3 regions of the Pseudomonas sp. PvP027 genome follow, and region 2 is predicted to be linked to each of the others. Evidence: riboswitches for the same ligand, from Rfam matches in the RefSeq annotation. Region 2 holds a riboswitch; each other region holds the start of a gene.
The links. A riboswitch is a leader RNA that binds a small molecule or an ion and turns the genes downstream of it on or off. The one in region 2 is predicted to bind cobalamin.

Region 1 (4,946 bases), 120 kb from region 2:
TGTGCCCCACACCGACAAGCCCAGCTGGCGCAGATGATCGCCATGGTCCTGGAGGTGTCGTTCCAGCAACAGGCTGGCGGACTGAAAGCCGATTCGCCAGGCCGTGGTAGTCGGCAGGTTGCGCACATCCACGGTAAAGAAGTTGCGGCCGGTAGGCAGCACATCGAGGCGCCCCCGGCTCGGTGCACCGCTGGGGCCTGCCGGTACGAAACGGCCACTCAGGGCGTCAAGCATGCCCTGCATTTCACCGGGGCCGCAGGCGTCCAGACGCGGCGCGACGACGTCACGCAGGCTGTCGAGGATCTGGGCCAGATCATCGTGAGCCGGCAAGTCGGTCAACGCTTCGCCCTGCGTGACACGTTCGATGAGGGTAGCGGCGTAAAGCTCCAGCCGCTCACGAGCATCGCCCGCACTGCGCCAGGGGTCGCTGCTCAGGTCGTGCAACACAGCGGGGCGCGGGCCGGTCCAGGGTTCGGCCAGCTCGCAGCTCAACGGGTCGAAGTCCAGCTCGAACGCCTTGCTCAAGGCACGCAACAGACTGGACTGCGCGCCACGCCCGTCACCACGCGGAATACGCAGCAGCGCCAGCAAGGTGTCGATGCGCAGGCGCCCTTGCGGCGACTGACCGAAGATATGCAGGCCATCGCGAATCTGCGATTCCTTCAGATCACACAGGTAGGTATCCAGACGTGGCAGCCAGAGCGCCGCGTCGGCGTCGCTGTCGAGGTTCTCGCCCAGCGCCAGCTCGCGATCGATATGGGTTTCACGGACCAGTTCGAGAATGTCACGCTGCAGCTCGCGCGCACGGCGCGGATCGAGCAATTGCGCTTCGTAGAATTCGTCGGCGAGCAGTTCCAGATTACGCAACGGGCCGTAGGTCTCCGCGCGGGTCAGCGGCGGCATCAGGTGATCGATGATCACCGCCTGGGTACGCCGCTTGGCCTGTGCGCCCTCGCCCGGATCGTTGACGATGAACGGATAGATGTTCGGCATGGCGCCCAGCACCGCGTCCGGCCAGCAGGTTCGCGACAAGCCCACGCCCTTGCCCGGCAGCCATTCGAGGTTGCCGTGCTTGCCGACATGCACCACCGCATGCGCGCCGTAGGCCTTGCGCAGCCAGAAGTAGAACGCCAGATAGCCATGGGGTGGAACCAGATCCGGGTCGTGATACACCGCGCTCGGATCGACCTGATAACCCCGTGCCGGTTGAATGCCGATGAACGTGAGGCCAAAGCGCAGTCCGGCGATCATCATCCGGCCACTGCGAAACATCGGATCGGTGTCCGGCGTGCCCCAGCGGGCATTCACTGCATCGCGATTTTCCTGCGGCAGCTCATTGAACGCCGCCAGGTACTCCTCCAGCGCCATGCTTTGCTGACACGGGCGCTGGTCGATACTGTCCAGATCATTGGTCACGCCGCCCAGCAATTGCTGGATCAGTTCGGTGCCGCTGTCCGGCAACGGCGCCAGCGGATAGCCCTCGGCCTGCATGGCGCACAGGATATTCAGCGCCGCAGCAGGCGTATCGAGCCCCACACCGTTACCGATCCGCCCATCGCGAGTCGGGTAGTTGGCGAGGATCAGCGCCACGCGCTTTTCGCCATTGGGCAGGCGCGCAAGCTCGATCCAGCGCCGCGCCAGTTGCGCGACGAAATCCATCCGGTCGGGCTGGGCGCGGTAGCAGACCACGTCCGACTGACTGCGCTCGCTGTGCCAGGCCAGGTCCTTGAAACTGATCGGCCGACTGATGATGCGTCCGTCGAGCTCAGGCAAGGCAATGTGCATCGCCAGATCACGAGCGCCAAGCCCCTGTTCGCTGGCCTGCCAGGCTGGCTCGTTGTCCTGCGCGCAGATGGCCTGAATGACCGGCACGTTGCGTCGAAACGGACGCAGATGCGGCGCTTCCGGGCTCGACTGGGCAAAGCCGGTGGTATTGAGGATCAGCTCGGTTTCAGCCTCATCCAGCCAGTCCTCCACCTGAGTGAAACAGCCTGGCTCCTTGAGGCTGGCCACGGCGATGGGCAGCGGGTTGATGCCTTGCGCCTGCAAGCGCACACAGAACTCGTCGATGAAACCGGTATTGGCGGCCTGCAGGTGCGAGCGATAGAACAGCAGCGCCACCACCGGCTGCTCGGCAAGCCAGTCTGCCCGCCAATCGGCAAGCTGCGCACTTGCCAGGCGAGGATGGTAGATCGCCGTGCGCGGCAACGGCGCAGGCTCGGCCCAGGAATAATCGCGGTCCAGCCAGCGGCTGGCCATGCAGTTGTACAGTTGCAGCGCGTTTTGCAGGCCGCCCTGACGCAGAAACTGCCAGAGTCGGTCGCGCTCTACGGCAGGCACGGTGCTCAGATCACTCAGTTCCGGATCAGGACGGTCATCACCGGGCACCAGAATGACCTGAACGCCGCGTGCCGCGAGTTCCATGAGCCGCTCGACGCCGTAGCGCCAGTAGCCAATACCGCCGTGCAGAGAAATCAGAATGACCTTTGCGTGACGCAGCACTTCATCAACGTAGAGGTCGACAGAGGCGTGATTCTGGACCTGCATCGGGTTGGCCAGACGCAGGCTCGGGTAGTCTTCGGGGAGCTGCCGGGCAGCTTCGGCCAGCAGTGCCAGGCTGGAGTCGCCACTGCAGAGAATCACCAGCTCGGCCGGGGTCTGGCCCAGATCGGCAATATTGTCGTCAGGTACGAAACCGCCGGGCTGGGTTCTCAGTAAATGCATGGGTTAGCCGACAATCGCAGCATTGAGTTGCGCTTGCAGGGCCACGGCATCCAGCTCCTGACCGATCAGCACCAAGTGCGTGGCGCGCTCTTCATCGGCACGCCAGGCGCGGTCGAAATGCTTGTCGAAGCGAGTCCCTACACCTTGAATCAGCAGGCGCATCGGCTTGCCGGGAATGGCCGCGAAGCCTTTCACACGCAGAATGCCGTGCTGCACCACCAGTTGATTCAGTGCATCGAGCAGGACTTTTTCATCGGCTTGCGGTAGTTTCAGGGAAATCGAATCGAACGCGTCGTGATCGTGGTCATCATGATCGTCATCGTCGTGGTGATCATGGTGGGTCTTGCGAGCATCGATATGCAGCTCGGACTCGGCACCGACACCCAGCAGCACGCTGATCGGCAGGCGACCACTGCTGGCTTCGATCACCTTGACCGCAGGCGGCAGCTCCTCGGCAACTTCGGCACGCACTGTCGCCAGACCTTCGGCGTCGATCATGTCGGCCTTGTTGAGGATCACCAGATCGGCGCTGGCCAGTTGATCGGCAAACAGTTCGTGCAGCGGCGACTCGTGGTCCAGGTTGGGATCGAGCTTGCGCTGCGCATCGACCTGATCCGGGAAGGCGGCAAAGGTACCGGCCAGTACCGCCGGGCTGTCGACCACCGTGATCACCGCATCGACTGTGCAGGCGTTGCGGATTTCCGGCCACTGAAAAGCCTGGACCAGCGGCTTGGGCAGTGCCAGCCCCGAGGTTTCGATCAGGATATGGTCCAGGTCACCACGGCGCGCGACCAGTTCGCGCATGACCGGAAAGAACTCTTCCTGCACGGTGCAGCACAGGCAGCCGTTGGCCAACTCGTACACCCGGCCGTTGGCTTCTTCTTCGGTGCAGCCGATCGTGCACTGCTTGAGGATTTCTCCATCGATGCCCAGCTCGCCGAACTCATTGACGATGACCGCGATGCGCCGCCCTTCGGCGTTGTCGAGCATGTGCCGCAACAGGGTGGTCTTGCCCGAGCCGAGGAAGCCGGTAACGATGGTGACGGGAAGCTTGGCCAGTGTTTTCATCAGGTGCCCTTTGGCAATGCGGCGGGCAAACAGGACGAGAACCGCATGCATGACACGCGGATCGGATCGCCACCGGATCACCCCGCCCGGTTGTAGTGAGAATTCTCGGAGGCCGCGGCATGCGTGGCCCGTTCGAGGCAGGTCTCCTGGCTCACGGCGGCGTGCGGCAGGCAATGAACAACGTGCCGACACGCATTCATTGCGCCTTCCCGCCGCAGCAGTGGCTGTGCAATGAACATGACCGTTTACAGTTGCGGGGGCAGCTGCGGCATGTACCGCATTCCCGTCTTAGCTCCACTGGGTGATGTTTTACCCAGGGAGAACCTCGAACTAGCAAGGCTACGCAGTGACTGCAGACAGGTCAATCGTTCAGATTGACGCTGCCCCGCCGCCCATGCTCTCCTGTGCGCCTTGTTTCGGGTGCCCCTCACGGGGTGAAACGGGAAACCGGTGCGCTCGTGTTGTCGAGCAAGTCCGGTGCTGCCCCCGCAACGGTAAGCGAGAGTAGGTCTGATCCACTGTGCCGCTGGCATGGGAAGGTGACCTTGCAGGCTTTGACGCACTGACGTCGCGGCCCCTCGCGAGCCCGGAGACCGGCCCGATATGCTTGCAATGACAAACCCGCGGTGGGCGGGCGCAGTTGAAACCTCCGGCGTCTGCCGGCAGGTTCTCTTGCGCGTGGCCCGCTTGCCAATCATCAAGAGGGAACGCCATGTCGACCATCAGCAGCCACGCCGCCGCGCCCAGCTCCACACGCACTCAACGCCTGACAGCCGCCATCAGCGCTGCGCTTCTCGGCGCCTGCCTGGTGTACTTCGCCGGTTTCTCGCACATTGCGGCCGTGCACAATGCGGCACACGACACCCGTCACAGCGCTGCCTTTCCTTGCCATTGAGGGCGACACAATGTTCAAGCGAATCGCCTACACCGCAGGTTTCACCGGCCTGCTCGCCGCCCTGCTGCTGACCCTGCTGCAAAGCCTGTGGGTGGTGCCGCTGATCCAGCAGGCCGAGACCTACGAAAACGCACCTGCCGAGCAACTGCATCAGCACGCGGACGGCGCGATGGCCGAACACAGTCATGCCCATGACGAAGCGGCCTGGGAACCTGAAAACGGCTGGCAGCGTGTGCTGTCCACCACCGGCGGTAACCTG
Region 2 (4,946 bases):
GTGGTCTTCAATAACCAGAATGTTCATTGCGCGCCTTGTCATTTTTCTACCCGGCCGATCGGGACCCTGTTGCCAATGCGTCTGCAGGCCCAGTGACGAATGCGTCCTGCCTGTCGACGGACACTGCCTGGCGAATCGGCTGTTGCAACCTGGATCGACCGTAGAAGCACAAGGCAACCAGCAGCGTGCTCAGCCACACCACAATACCCGCCCAGAAGGTGTGCGACATGAAGTGCCAGCCTTGCAGCACCCGCGTGGTGCCGTAAATCATCCCGAGCAGGAGAATGGCCGCCAGCAGAATGTTCGAATGCCGCCAGCAGTAACGACGAGCTACGAAGTACAGGGCCAGCAAACTGAATGCGCTTGACGCATGACCGCCCGGCCAGCATCGCCCGGCGCCTGCCTCGTGCAGCAGGTTGAAGTTCCTGAACCACTCGATGTGCGCCTGGCTGCCACCGTACAAGGTGGTCTCGACGGGGCAGTAAACGCTGGTATGACTTTTCAGGTAATGGATCATGCCGGTGCTCAGCGCAAAGGCAACGACGACAAAGAAGAAATCCAGCCGGTGCCTGCGTGCAAAGCGCAGAAAGGTGCCCAACCGAGAGCCCGTCAGCCGCCTCGCGAGGCGCGAATCATCATGTTTTTCCAGCAATGGCCAGACAAAGGACAGCATCGCACCAATGATTGCCAGCTCACCGGTCCAGTTCGGGATGATTCGCGCCCATCTGTGCGTGATGTTTTCGAACAGATGGCTCTGGCCGATGGGAAACACCCCAGCCGTCGAATCAAAAAACAGGTTACTCAGTTGCCGGTCGATCGTGGTCAGGTCGAAGGTGACGAAGACCAGTAGAGCGAAAAACACAGGCACACCCAGGTTTATGCCGTAAAACCGCAGCCTGGCGCTGGAAGATGTCGTCAATTGAATTGCTCGCTGTTGAGGTTTGCCCATTGCCCGGCATTCAGGGCGCCAAGAATTTTCGGCTGGTGGGTGCCGTCTATTTGCACGAAAAACGCCTGGGCGTACTCACTGGAGCGCTCGCCGCCAGGTACGCCGACCTTACGTTCGAACTGGTCGATGCAGCCACTGTGCGTCACCAGCACCATGTTCTCGCCACTGACCTTGTGGGCCTGCACAGCCTTCATGAAGCCGCTGTCACAGTCGTTGATCCAGTCCTGGCCGGCCACCGCGTGCCCTGCCAGCAGTTGCGCAGTCTGTTGCGTGCGGGTCTTGGGGCTGGCGATCATGCGCGCGTGGTCCATGCCCATTTTCTGCAACCCGGCACCTACCGCCAGCGCGGCATCGCGGCCGTTGAAGGTGATGCCGTCGGCGTCACTCATGCACGGGTTGCTTGAACGATCACAGCGCTCGGCGTGGCGAATCATCACGACCACATTGCCTTGTCGCCAGTGCTCGCGAAGACCGGAAACGCTCAGGTTGCTGCCGACCCCCAGGTCCACCACATGCACGCCCGAGAACGCCGAGTAGAACCAAGCGCAGATAGCCGTCAGCACGACGGCAACGGACATCGATACGATGTTCCGATGCAATTTGTAGCGCTGGCGAATGCTCGAACCGGGAAGTACATTTTTGTTGATTATCGTGTCGGTCAAGGGACCACTCCTGCCATGAACCTATGTGTGGCGTTGACCCGCTCGGTGCCCGAGGCCTTCGCCGCTCCCATGCAGGCAAGATAGGTTCAGCATCGTCCCGACTCAGTGAAGAAGATGTGAAAAACGTGTTGTGGCCGAGCGCCATGTTTTTCGCGCGAGCGCTCTGGAATGAGGGTTTGCGATTTTCCGGACGCGAACATGAAGATAATTTAAGCGTTTTCCCCGAAAGCACCGTGCCCATCGGGACGGTCTGGGCCTGACCTATGCGTCTGCTGCAGCTGCGGCGCGCAAAGGATTAGCCACTAAAACGCTTATCGTTTACCATGCCGCGCGTCGGTTTCCGAGAGGAACTAACAGGGAATTCGCACGCCTTCTTCCACCAGGCGAAAACGAAACTGCCCCCGCAACTGTAGGCACCGAGCCTGCTCCATGACTGCCACTGGATCGTGATCCGGGAAGGCCGGAGCAAGGCGATGACATGCCAGTCAGGAGACCTGCCGACCCGATTCAACCAACTAACCGGCGGGGTGTCCGGGAAGGACATCCGCACGCGTCGGCATTACCTGTCGTGCCCGGACATTATCCGGGGATGTGTTTCCTGATATGCATTGCGCCCTGGCACCTGCTCCAACGGAGACCGCATTCCATGTCGCTGCCCCGCCTCGCCGCACTCGCTGTCAGCCTTACGTTGTCCACCCTGGCCCTCGCCGCACCCACCCAGTATCCGCTGACCATCGAAAACTGTGGCACGCCCCTGACCTTCACGCATGCGCCAGCCAGGGCTGTGACCATTGGCCAGGCCGGCACCGAAATGCTTTATGAACTGGGCCTGGGCGACAGGCTGGTCGGCACCTCGCTGTGGTTCAACAACGTGTTGCCACGCTTCAAGGCGCAGAACGACAAGGTCGAACGCCTGGCCGACAACGACCCCAGTTTCGAAGCGGTGATTGGCAAGCGACCGGAACTGGTGGCCGTGCAACTGGAATGGATGGTCGGTAAACAGGGCGTGGTCGGCACCCGCGAGCAGTTCCATGACCTGAAGATACCTACTTACATCCTGCCTTCCGATTGCGAAGGCAAGGACAATCTGGTCGGTGCCGATGGCACACGCCTGGAGCCGTTCCGCATCGAGACCATCTACAAGAGCATCGAACAACTGGCGCAGATTTTCGATGTGCAGGATCGCGGCGACGCGCTGGTCACAGACCTCAAGGCCCGCCTGAGCGCGGCGATTGCCAACGTCAGGCAGAACAAGGCGAACGACGTCTCGGCGCTGTTCTGGTTTTCCAGTTCCGACCTCGCCAGCGACCCTTTCGTGGCAGGCCGCAAAGGCATCCCGGACTTCATGCTCAACAGCCTGGGCATGCGCAATATCGTTAAGTCCGACGAGGAGTGGCCAACCGTGGGCTGGGAAACCATCGCCAAGGCCAACCCGAGCATTCTGGTCATCGCCCGCATGGATCGCCGCCGCTTTCCGGCCGACGACTACCTGAAAAAAATAGAATTCCTCAAGTCCGATCCGGTGACCCGCAACATGGATGCGGTCAAGCATGACCGGATCGTGATCATCGACGCCGAGGGCATGCAGGCTGGCCTGCGTCTGTTCACCGGGTTCGAGGAACTGGCTGACGCCGCCAACCGTTTCAACGCTGCCAAATGAGATTGCCGATAGCGTTGGTTCATGTGCTCTGGGTCTCGGCAGTGCTGGTGCTGGCGATCATGATCGGCGCAGCGATCGGCGAAACCTCGATCAGCCTGAGCGTGGTCTTTCAGGTGCTGGCCAATAAAATCTGGGCCGCCGGCTATGTGCTCGACCCTATAGATGAAGGCATCGTCTGGAACTACCGGTTGACCCGCGCCATTGTCGCAGCCGCCTGCGGGGCCGGGCTGGCGATCTGTGGTGTGGTGTTGCAATCGTTATTGCGCAACCCGCTGGCAGACCCGTATCTGCTGGGGATTTCCGCAGGGGCCTCGACCGGCGCGGTACTGGTCGCGATTCTGGGCTTCGGTGCAGGCGCGATCTCGATGTCTGCGGGCGCCTTTGCCGGTGCTGTGGCAGCGTTTTCGCTGGTTGCCCTGCTGGCGCACTCTTCACGCGGCACCACGGCAGCCGGGCAGATCATTCTGGCCGGGATCGCCGGTTCGCAACTGTTCAATGCCCTGACCTCTTTTCTGATCACCAAATCCGCGAGCTCCGAGCAGGCACGCGGCATCATGTTCTGGCTGCTGGGCAACCTCAGCGGCGTGCGCTGGCACTCGGTCTGGCTGGCAGTGCCGACGGTGCTGCTCGGTCTGCTGGTGTGCCTCTGGCACCGGCGAGCGCTGGACGCATTCACCTTCGGCAGCGACTCGGCGGCGTCACTGGGAATCGCGGTACGGCGCGTGCAGATCATCCTGATCGCCAGTGCTGCGCTGGTCACCGCAGTGATGGTCTCGATTGTCGGCTCCATCGGTTTTGTCGGGCTGGTGATCCCCCATGCGGTGCGTATGCTGGTCGGTGTCCGCCATGCCCGGCTGGTGCCGCTGAGTGCCTTGAGCGGCGCACTTTTTCTGATCGCTGCCGACATCCTCTCGCGCACTCTGATCAAGGGGCAGGCGCTGCCGATCGGCGTGATTACCGCACTGATCGGCGCACCGGTCTTCGCTTTGATTCTTATCCGGGGCAACAGCACGCGATGAACGCCTTACCCCATCAGCTCAGCGCACCGGTACTCGGATGTTCCGGTCTGGGCTATTCGGTACGTGGCGCGGCGCTGCTGCGCGATGTCGACCTGAGCATCGCCATGGGTGAAACCCTGGCCGTGGTCGGCCCCAACGGTTCGGGCAAATCCACCCTGCTCAAGCTACTGGCCGGTATTCAGAAGCCGGTCAGCGGCGCGGTCAGCCTGGGCGGGCAAGCGCTTGAGGCGTTGAGTCGCAGGGACGTGGCGCGCCTGCTGGCGGTGGTCGAACAGCAGGCTGAAACCAGCGACGCCGTGACCGTACTGGACGCCGTCGAACTGGGCCGCACGCCCTGGCTGTCGGCACTCGAGCCGTGGAGTGCAGAGGACGATGCAATCGTTCGCCAGGCGTTGCAGGATGTGGACATGCTGCATATGCAAAAACGCGCCTGGCACACCTTGTCCGGTGGCGAGCGGCAGCGCGTTCACATCGCCCGGGCGCTGGCGCAACGGCCGCAGATCCTTCTGTTGGACGAACCGACCAATCATCTGGACATCCAGCACCAACTGACCATCCTCGGCCTGGTCAGAGCCTTGCCGGTGACCACCGTGATTGCCCTGCATGATCTGAATCAGGCACTGGACTGCGACCGTGTGGCCGTCATGGAAAAGGGT
Region 3 (4,946 bases), 660 kb from region 2:
CAGGCCGGAGCCTGCGTACGCCAGCAACGCAGCGCCAGTCGGGTCTTGCCCAGCAAGGCGTAGGTCAGTGCCACAAGACGTGCGGGAATGTAGTTGAGCAGATCGTCGATCTTCGCCGCAGCCCAGCCAAAACGCTCAAAGCGCTCGTTGCGATAACCCCACATGGCGTCCAGCGTATTGCTCAGCCGGTACAGCACCACGCCGGGCGCACCGGCCACGACAAACCAGAACAGCGCAGCGAACACCGCATCGCTGCCGTTCTCCAGCACCGACTCGGTGGCTGCGCGGGCCACTTCGGTAGCGTCCAGCTCAGTGGTCTGGCGACTGACCAGATAACCGACCCGCTGACGTGCTTCGACCAGATCATCACTGCGCAGCGCTTGCGCCACTGGCTGAACGTGCTCGCCCAGGCTGCGCATGCCCAGCGCGCAATACAACGCCAGAATCTCGAACAGCCAGCCCACGCCAGGCAACCAGCTCAGCAACGTTGCCAGCAGCGTCAACGGCACAACGGTAATGACCCAGGCGGTGACGCCGTGACTGCGCCAGCCGCGGCCGCCACTGTTGAAACGCTGCTCGACCCGACTGGCGAAGTTGCCGAACGCCACCAGCGGATGCCATCGTTTCGGCTCACCGAGCAGCGCATCCAGCGCGACCCCGGCGACGCTCAGCAGCGCCACACTCATTGACTCACTCCCCATTGATTCTCATACAGCAGCTCATGCAGCGGACGCGCCTGCGCCCAGCCTTCCATCGCCAGCATTGGCGCAGGATAAAATTCCTTGACCGGCCCCAGGCAAATGATCGCCAGCGGCTTGGCGCCGTCGGGCATGCCCAGCAGTTCGGCCAGCGCCTCGGGATCGAACAGCGATACCCAGCCCATACCCAGGCCTTCTACACGCGAGGCCAGCCACAGGTTCTGGATCGCGCAGGACAGCGACGCCATGTCCATTTCCGGCAAGGTGCGCCGGCCGAAAATATGTTGTTCACGCCCTTCCATCAGCGCGGCGACCAGCACTTCTGCGCAGTCATTGATACCTTCGACCTTGAGCTTCATGAACTCGTCGGTTCGCTCACCCAGCGCCTCGGCGGTACGAATACGCTCCTCCTCTACCTGCGCCTGCATCCTGCCGCGCAATAACGGGTCGCTGATGCGGATGAAGCGCCACGGCTGCATGAGCCCGACGCTGGGAGCCTGATGCGCGGCCGCCAGCACGCGTGCCAGCAGTTCGGGCTCGACCGTGCCGCCGATGAAGTGGCGCATGTCGCGACGTTCGGCGATAGCGCGGTACACCGCAGCCCGCTCTTCGGGGCTGAACGCTTGCTCGGTCATGGTTTGAACAGCGCCGCTATCGCCAGGGGGCAGGAAGGAAAATAGAAATGCACATAGGACGCGGTCAGGCGACCCAGGCGATAAACCGCTTCTGCGCCGCGCCCGCCATTGGGGCTGACGCCACGGGCAATCGGCTGCAGCTCGGTGCTGGTCAGCGAATGGTGATAGGTGTGACCGTGCAGCGTGCCCTCGGGCAGCTCGACGGCTTGCAAGGCCAGCGCGGCCAGACGCTTCTGCATGACCGCTTCACCGGACAGCAAGCCGACCAGTTCGACGCGCACGCCCTCGACATCGGTCAAGGCTTCGAGCAAATAGAGCATGCCCCCGCACTCGGCCAGAATCGGCTTGCCGGCTATATGGTGAGCCCTGATCGAAGCCTGCATCGTGCCGTTGACGGCCAGCGCAACGTGGTGCAGCTCCGGGTAGCCACCTGGCAGGTACAGGCTGTCGGCGTCGGGCAGCTGGCGATCATGGATCGGCGAGAAGAAACTCAGCTCGGCGCCCATATTCCTCAGCAGGTCCAGGCTCGCGCCATACAGAAAGGCGAAGGCTTCGTCGCGCGCGATGGCAATGCGTACGCCGCGCAGCAGCGGCTCGACCTGAACCGGGTCGGGCGCCGTGAAGGTCACGGCCGGCGGCAAGGCCACTTCACACGTACTGGCCAGCGCCGCAGCGGCCATGTCCAGACGCACGTCCAGATCGTTGAGCTCACTGGCCTGGACCAGCCCCAGATGACGGCTGGGCAGTTCGAAGCCGACTTCCCGGGACAGTGCGCCGTACCAGCGCAGGCCTTCGGTCAGGCTGTTCTCCAGCAACTGCGCATGGCGTACCGTGCCGACGCGATTGGCCAGCACGCCGGCAAACGGCAGATCAGGCTGATAGCGCGCCAGACCAAGCGCCAGTGCGCCAAACGTCTGCGCCATGGCCGTGCCGTCGATCACACCGAGCACCGGCACGCCAAAATGCCGGGCCAGGTCGGCGCTCGACGGCGTGCCATCGAACAGGCCCATGACCCCTTCGATCAGAATCAGGTCCGCCTCGCCGGCCGCTTCCCACAACAGGCGACGGCTTTCATCGGCGCCGACCATCCACATGTCCAGCTGATAGACCGGCGCGCCACTGGCCCGCTCGAGAATCATCGGGTCGAGAAAGTCCGGTCCGCACTTGAAGACCCGAACCTTGCGCCCCTGGTTGCGGTGCAGGCGTGCCAGTGCAGCGGTCACCGTGGTTTTGCCTTGCCCGGAGGCAGGCGCAGCGATCAATACCGCCGGACAATCACGCGGGGCTCTCATTGCAATGTGCTCAATGATGAAGGGTTCACAGCTCGATACCTTTCTGCGCACGAATACCGGCCTGAAACGCGTGCTTGACCACGCCGATCTCGGAAACGGTATCGGCCAGGTCGATCAATTCGGGTTTGGCACCGCGGCCAGTCACCAACACATGCTGCATCGGCGGACGGGCCTGCAGGTCGCTCAGCACCTGTTCAAGGTCGAGGTAGCCATGTTTCAGGGCGATGTTCAGTTCGTCGAGCACCACCAGACCAATGGCCGGATCGCGAAGCATTTCCCGAGACACGGCCCAGGCGGCTTCAGCGGCGGCGATGTCGCGCTGGCGATCCTGGGTTTCCCAGGTGAAGCCCTCGCCCATCACGTGATAGCGCACCTGCTCGGGGAAACGGCGGAAAAACATTTCTTCGCCCGTGCTGTTACGGCCCTTGATGAACTGCACCACACCACACTGCATGTCGTGACCCATGGCTCGGGCGAGCATGCCGAATGCAGAGCTGCTCTTGCCCTTGCCATTGCCGGTCAATACCAGCAGCAGGCCGCACTCGTTGGGCGAGCTGGCAATACGCTCGTCCATGACGGCTTTCTTGCGCAGCATGCGCGCCAGATGGCGTTCGTCGCGTTCGGGGGATTCGTTCATCTGGGTTCTCCGCTCGGGGCAGGCGACAACAGACGGAAGGACAGCACTGGACAGCACGGCAACGCCCTGCACAGAACATCACCCTCCGTGATGCCATTGAGTGATTCAGGCCGGTCTCCGGGCTCATGAGCGGGTCACCCCGGCTGTGCGCCTTCCCATGTCGAAACACAGTGGCGTCAGGCACAGCCTTGACTCATTTACCGTTGCGGGGGCAGCGCCGGGATCGGATCTGTCGACCCACACCGGCTTCCCTGTTTCACTCTGCCAATCGAGGATTGCAGAGCACCTGAAACAAACCGCGAAGGGTAGAGGGTTGGGCCGGGAGCGTCAATCGACACCGTCGCCGCGGAACGTGATTGAACCTAGCGGGTTGGCGACGCCTCTATCAGTTACTGGACCACGCCCTTGTTTATGGAGATCGATCATGTTCAAACTCAGACCCCACTATGCAGTGTTGCTTCTGGTCGCCGGCGGCCTCGCTGCCTGCGGCGAGTCGTCGACCCTGCAAGTCTCGGATGGAACAGGCCCCTCGCCCAAGCTGCCGGAGCCCAACAAGACGCTGATCCCGACCGTCAACATCGCACCCGCCGTAGGCTGGGAAAAAGGCGCCAAGCCGGTTGCTGCGCCGGGCACACAAGTGGCTGCATTCGCCGAGAACCTCGACCACCCGCGCTGGCTGTATGTGCTGCCCAACGGTGACGTGCTGGTGGCGGAAACCAATTCGCCTGCCAAACCGGATGATTCCAAGGGCATCCGCGGCTGGGTGATGGAGAAAGTCATGGGCCGCGCCGGTGCCGGTGTGCCCAGCGCCAACCGCATTACCTTGCTGCGCGACGTGGACAAGGACGGTATTGCAGAGACCCGCACGGTTTTCCTGCAAAACCTCAATTCGCCGTTCGGCATGACCCTGGTGGGCAACAAGCTGTATGTCGCCGACACCGACCGCCTGATCAGCTTCCCGTATGAATCCGGGCAGACCTCGATCAGCGCGCAGGCGACCAAGGTAGTCGACTTGCCAGGCGGCACGCTCAATCACCACTGGACCAAGAACGTCATCGCCAGCAAGGATGGCAGCAAGCTGTACGTGACCGTGGGTTCCAACAGCAACGTGGCCGAGAACGGCATGGACAAGGAAGAAGGTCGTGCAGCGATCTGGGAAGTGGACGCGGCGACCGGCAACCACCGGATCTTCGCTTCCGGCCTGCGCAACCCCAACGGCATGGATTGGGAACCGAAGACCGGCAAGCTGTGGACAGCGGTCAACGAGCGCGACGAGATCGGCAGTGACCTGGTGCCTGACTACGTGACCTCGGTACAGGACGGCGCGTTCTATGGCTGGCCTTACAGCTACTACGGCCAGCACGTCGACGAGCGCGTCAAGCCGCAGAACCCGGCACTGGTCGCCAAGGCGATTGCCCCGGATTACGCAGTCGGTCCGCACACCGCTTCGCTGGGCCTGGTGTTCGCCGACGGCAAGACACTGGCTGCACCGTTCAACGAAGGCCTGTTCATTGGCCAGCACGGCTCATGGAACCGCAAACCGCACAGCGGCTACAAGGTGGTGTTCATTCCATTCAGTGGCGGCAAACCCAACGGCACACCGGTCGATGTGTTGACCGGCTTCCTCAACAAGGATGAAAAAGCCATGGGTCGTCCGGTTGGCGTGGTCAATGACCAGCGCGGC

Region 1: another riboswitch for cobalamin. It lies ahead of cobW (cobalamin biosynthesis protein CobW); the one in region 2 lies ahead of JOE33_RS24255 (ABC transporter substrate-binding protein).
Region 3: another riboswitch for cobalamin. It lies ahead of cobO (cob(I)yrinic acid a,c-diamide adenosyltransferase); the one in region 2 lies ahead of JOE33_RS24255 (ABC transporter substrate-binding protein).

What each region holds. Positions count from the first base shown of each region.
Region 1 covers NZ_JAFIBK010000001.1:5,673,127-5,678,072, reverse strand. Annotated here, with positions in the region: gene cobN (cobaltochelatase subunit CobN) at 1-2,724, opposite strand, end outside; gene cobW (cobalamin biosynthesis protein CobW) at 2,728-3,792, opposite strand; cobalamin riboswitch at 3,911-4,135, opposite strand; cobalamin riboswitch at 4,194-4,409, shown strand; gene JOE33_RS24730 (CbtB domain-containing protein) at 4,505-4,687, shown strand; gene JOE33_RS24725 (CbtA family protein) at 4,698-4,946, shown strand, end outside.
Region 2 covers NZ_JAFIBK010000001.1:5,554,349-5,559,294, reverse strand. Annotated here, with positions in the region: gene JOE33_RS24270 (response regulator transcription factor) at 1-27, opposite strand, end outside; gene JOE33_RS24265 (phosphatase PAP2 family protein) at 47-949, opposite strand; gene JOE33_RS24260 (histidine phosphatase family protein) at 916-1,611, opposite strand; cobalamin riboswitch at 1,929-2,128, shown strand; gene JOE33_RS24255 (ABC transporter substrate-binding protein) at 2,258-3,271, shown strand; gene JOE33_RS24250 (iron chelate uptake ABC transporter family permease subunit) at 3,268-4,290, shown strand; gene JOE33_RS24245 (ABC transporter ATP-binding protein) at 4,287-4,946, shown strand, end outside.
Region 3 covers NZ_JAFIBK010000001.1:4,893,066-4,898,011, reverse strand. Annotated here, with positions in the region: gene cbiB (adenosylcobinamide-phosphate synthase CbiB) at 1-686, opposite strand, end outside; gene bluB (5,6-dimethylbenzimidazole synthase) at 683-1,333, opposite strand; gene JOE33_RS21230 (cobyrinate a,c-diamide synthase) at 1,330-2,625, opposite strand; gene cobO (cob(I)yrinic acid a,c-diamide adenosyltransferase) at 2,651-3,262, opposite strand; cobalamin riboswitch at 3,353-3,567, opposite strand; gene JOE33_RS21220 (sorbosone dehydrogenase family protein) at 3,687-4,946, shown strand, end outside.